2 regions of the Pseudoalteromonas sp. BSi20439 genome follow, and region 1 is predicted to be linked to the other one. Evidence: riboswitches for the same ligand, from Rfam matches in the RefSeq annotation. Region 1 holds a riboswitch; the other holds the start of a gene.
What was found. Region 1 has a riboswitch for lysine ahead of dapA (4-hydroxy-tetrahydrodipicolinate synthase). Riboswitches for the same ligand answer to the same signal wherever they lie in the genome.
Positions count from the first base shown of each region.

Region 1 (2,405 bases):
AGATAAGCGAACACCCGGGGCAAGTACCGCGCCTTTTTTAACCACCACGCCTTCAACAATCACACAGCCTGCACCGATGAATGCATCGTCTTCTATGACCACAGGGCTGGCGCCAATAGGCTCAAGTACCCCGCCTAATTGTACCGCAGCGCTCAAATGAACATTTTTACCCACTTGCGCACATGAGCCAACCAATGCGTGGCTATCTACCATAGTGCCCTCGTCAATGAAGGCGCCAATATTTACGTACGCAGGTGGCATAATAATAGTGCCTTTGGCAACATGTGCACCACGGCGCACACTTGAACCACCTGGCACCATGCGAACGCCAGCTGTGGCTTCAAAGCTTTGCGGCGCTAGATTATGTTTATCAACAAAGCCACCAGGAAACTCCATGTTAGTGCCGTTTTTAAACGCCTCTAAAATGCCTTGTTTTACTTCTACGTTAGCGTGCCATTGGCCGTTTTCGTCTTGTGTTGCTGCGCGAACTGCGCCCGTTTCTAAATTATTTAATAGTTCTAACCAGCTCATTATAAAAACCTGTATTTAATGCCAAGATAAAATGGTGTTGTTTGCCGATGAAATGTCATCTGTGTGTGTCTGCTCAAGGTGTGTTAAAGGTGGACGTAAGTGCGGACTGCTAATACGCCCTTGTAAATGCATTAACACTTTGACTGGGATAGGGTTTGCTACTGAAAATAAGCTATTGATAGCGCTAGACCACTGGGCAAAAAGATTAGGGTGTTGGCCGCTTAAACTGCGCTTTACAAACTCATTAGTTTGCACTGGCCATGCATTGGCTGCAACCGACACTAAACCTTTTGCACCTGCTTGGGCAAAATAAGGCATGAGGGCATCGTCACCACTAAAAATGGCTAATTCAGGCGCTGCTTGTCGATAGGCTTCAAATTGAGAAATACAGCCACTGGCCTCTTTAAGTGCCCATAAATTTTTATGTTGTTTGAGGTTTTCAATGGTTGCAATAGGAATGCTAACCGCGCTACGTCCTGGCACATTATAAAGCATACAAGGGTGAGAACTGGCATTGAGCAGGCTTTCAAACCAATGCGTTTGCCCCAGTGCGCCTGGTTTGGCGTACAAAGGTGATCCAAGTAAAAAACCATGAATAGGCAGTTGGTTGCAGTAGTTAACCCATTCAAGCTGCTGCTTTAAGTTACTACCACCGACTGCAACCATAAGCGGGACGCTCGGCTGTAATTGGCAGACATGCTCTACGATGGCTTGCTGCTCTTTTAGGGTAAGGGCTAACCCTTCGCCAGTGCTACCAAGTAATAAAATGCCATTGTTAGCGGCTTCTTGCTCGGCCACCAAGGTATTTAAGGTTGCGTAATCAACTAGGCCATTTTGATCAAATGGGGTGATCAGTGCAGTCCATAAATGGAAATTGTTAATATTGAAGTTGTTGATCATCTCTCACGAACTTATAGGGCATTCGTCGAGTTATTGGCGGGTATTTAGGGTGCCGGACTCTTTGAATGTATTTATAATTCGAAGAGCGAATGGGCTTAAATAATAAAGCGCACGGCCTTATTATACTAAGACCAGAAGCTCTCCACCAAATATGTTATTGGTGACAGTCGCTAGGATTCAACCTAGTCGCCCGAAGTAACCTTTCACAAAAAAGTATTACCTCTCGGCGTTAATTCCCCTCACGTATGCTCAATGGAGTTTGCGCTCCTAACATACGCTACCTGAATAACGCACCTCTTCCAGCCCTTTGCACTTGCTATTGAAAAATCAATCAGCAAATACAATGTAATAGGGTAAGTGTGGCGATTAAACCACTTTAGCCGTCTAGGTGTCAAGTGACTAAATACAGATAGATTCATCCCAATTGACAGTTATTACGTATTGGCTGCTTTTCTCGTACACTAGCCTCATAGCAGGAGTAAGGTATTAAGCAGATGGAAAAATTTAGCGATATTTATAAGCGTGCAGTAGAGCGAAAGGGCTCTGAAAAAATGCTTAAATTATTACTCGCAAAACCTTTATCAACAAAGCAACTTGTCACATTAAGTGATGATGATTGGCTAGAAGAATTTACGCGGAAGGTTTTTCAAAGTGGTTTTTATTGGTCGGTGATCAACAGTAAATGGGCCGGATTTAGAGAGGTTTTTTGGGATTTCAGTGTTGAAAAACTATTGATGATGTCACCAGACATGTTAGAGCAAAAAGCCAGTGATGAGCGGATTGTACGCAATTATAAAAAAGTAAAAACCATTACTGAAAATGCGTATATGATCCACGAGGTTGCAGCGCAACACGGCAGCTTTAGTCAGTTTATTGCTAACTGGCCAAGTGAGGATATTATTGGCTTGTGGGCCTATTTAAAAAAGCATGGTGCGAGGCTTGGTGGTAATACCGGTCCTTATGCGTTGCGTGCC
Region 1 covers NZ_BADW01000223.1:54,892-57,296, forward strand. The annotation lists gene P20439_RS17555 (2,3,4,5-tetrahydropyridine-2,6-dicarboxylate N-succinyltransferase) at 1-531, opposite strand, end outside; gene dapA (4-hydroxy-tetrahydrodipicolinate synthase) at 547-1,431, opposite strand; lysine riboswitch at 1,559-1,738, opposite strand; gene P20439_RS17565 (DNA-3-methyladenine glycosylase I) at 1,926-2,405, shown strand, end outside.

Region 2 (2,405 bases), on a different contig from region 1:
ACTCGCACCATGGCAAATAAGACGAATGTTAAATTCGCTCAACACCTGCATTAAATTCATTTCGTGCTGACGCAATACAATTTCAGACCCAATAAGTGCTACTAGGGTTAGATTGTTCTCAACCGATACATGGCAAAACTCAGCCAGTTTATCTAAGCACTCTTGATCTAGCTCTGGGCGTGATGCATTTGGCGCATTATCAAGGGTAATTGCTACACTAATTTCAGAGGTGGTAACCAAATCTACCGAAATATTGCATTCACTTAAAATAGTAAAGATACGCGCTAAAAAACCACTCGCTAATAGCATTTCAGGGCTTTTTAAGGTCAGTAGTATTTGGTTTTTACGTTGCGTGACCGCACGAATACCTGGTAGCTGCGATTTTTCACGTTCAATCCACGTGCCCCCACGCTCTGGCTCTGTGCTTGAGCCAACAAACACATTTATATGGCTGCGACTGGCTGGCAAAATTGTAGCTGGGTGCAGCACTTTAGCGCCAAAAGTGGCCATTTCTGCCGCTTCATCAAAGCTTAAACGCGCAATAGGTGTCGCTTTAGCACACAAACGCGGATCGGTACTAAAAATCCCCACTACGTCGGTCCAAATATGCACACTTTTAGCGTTAATTGCTTCAGCTAACAAGGCGGCACTGTAATCAGAGCCACCGCGACCCAGTGTGGTGGTTACATTGTTTTCATCACTGCCAATAAAACCCTGAGTAACAATAACCGTGTTCTCTAGTAAAGGAATTAAATGCTCTTTAGCTGCAAGCGCTGTAGCGGCTACATTTGGCGTGGCTTTACCAAATTGGCTATCAGTTTTAAGCACCTGGCGAACATCAAAACGCTGCGAATTTAAGCCTTTTAAGCGTAATACTTGAGTAAATAAATACGACGATAAACGCTCGCCAAAGCTAAGTAGCTCATCGTGTTGCTGCTCTGTTGTCAGTATTTGATGTGCCAGAGTTTGAAACTCATCAAGGGTGTTATTAAAACCAAGCGCTAAATCATTATCTAGGGTCAGATCAGTTAAAATTGCCTGCTGAATCGCAAGTACACCATCAATATGCTGTTGACGCTCTGCGGCATCAATATCGGCTTTGCAAAGTGCCACCAAGTGATTAGTTACACCGGCACTGGCGCTCACTGCAACAATTCGAACGCTGTTATCGTTTACAATGATTTCGCTACAACGGCTCATGGCCTCAAAATTAGCCACGCTGGTGCCACCAAATTTGGCAACAATGTAATCTGATTTTGTGCTCTGTAAACCTTGTGGCACTGATTGGGTAGTCATTTCGTCTCCTTTCGCGGCATCCAAACCGCAATAAAACAAGAAGAACTTGGCAGGAAATAAAGATAAGAAAAATCTACTGCCAGAAGCTCTCCACCTAAATTGGTGACAGTTTTGAGGATTCAGCCCCATAAACCGAAAAACAATAGTAACGACCCATTGTTTTCCTCGGCGAGTACTTCCCTCCTTAATGGTCGTAGGCTGTCGTTGCCTCGCATTAAGTACCTAAGTATCGCACCTCTTCTGAATGTATTATTAACCAGTGGCTAATAAAACAAAACCGCACTAAGAGTGCGGCTTTGAAAGTTATCGTTTAGACGTCTAGCTGTCAAGTCGTTTTATTATAAAATCAAATAAAACTACCCATAAAGTAAGAGCCAGCATAACCAAAGGTGTAACACACTAACAAATACAACGACAAACGAAGGTAACTTGCAAAAGTAAGTTCTTTAACCTTACTCATAGCAATAATACCAGCCGCCGAACCAATGATCAGCATTGAACCACCCACACCAGTTGCATACGTAAACGACAACCAATGCTGTTGACTCATTACAATGTCAGCTTTTAGTAACGCAGCCGTTAGTGGCACGTTATCAACACCGGCCGATAAAATACCCATTAAGTAGTTAGCGTACTCTGGCGCCATCACTGTATACAGGTTTGTAAATTGGCTTAGCACGCCCACTTCTTTTAATGCGCCAACAAGTAATAACACACCTACGAAAAACAATAAGGTGTCGTACTCTATGTCACGTATAAAGTCGATCATATCTTTATTGATGTCTTTTTTACGCATTAAAAATTGCGCGACTAAAAACATAATAGACAGGCCGAGTAAAAAAGTAAGTAATGGCGGCACACTATATAAAACACTTAAAGTGAGGGTAGAAATAACCGTAGTGAAGAAAATAACAGCAATAGTAATGTCGGTTTTTTCGATGCGTTTGAATTTAGTCTTTTTAAACTCTAACTGCTTGTTCATACCAATTGATAACAAGGTAGCCAGTAATAATACGCTTAATAACGCTGGCACAATTAACAGTAATAAGTGACTAATGGTGACTTTACCATCAAGGAAAATCATTAACGTGGTTACATCACCCGTTATA
Region 2 covers NZ_BADW01000010.1:34,334-36,738, reverse strand. The annotation lists gene lysC (lysine-sensitive aspartokinase 3) at 1-1,296, opposite strand, end outside; lysine riboswitch at 1,372-1,544, opposite strand; gene nhaD (sodium:proton antiporter NhaD) at 1,643-2,405, opposite strand, start outside.
Region 2: another riboswitch for lysine. It lies ahead of lysC (lysine-sensitive aspartokinase 3); the one in region 1 lies ahead of dapA (4-hydroxy-tetrahydrodipicolinate synthase).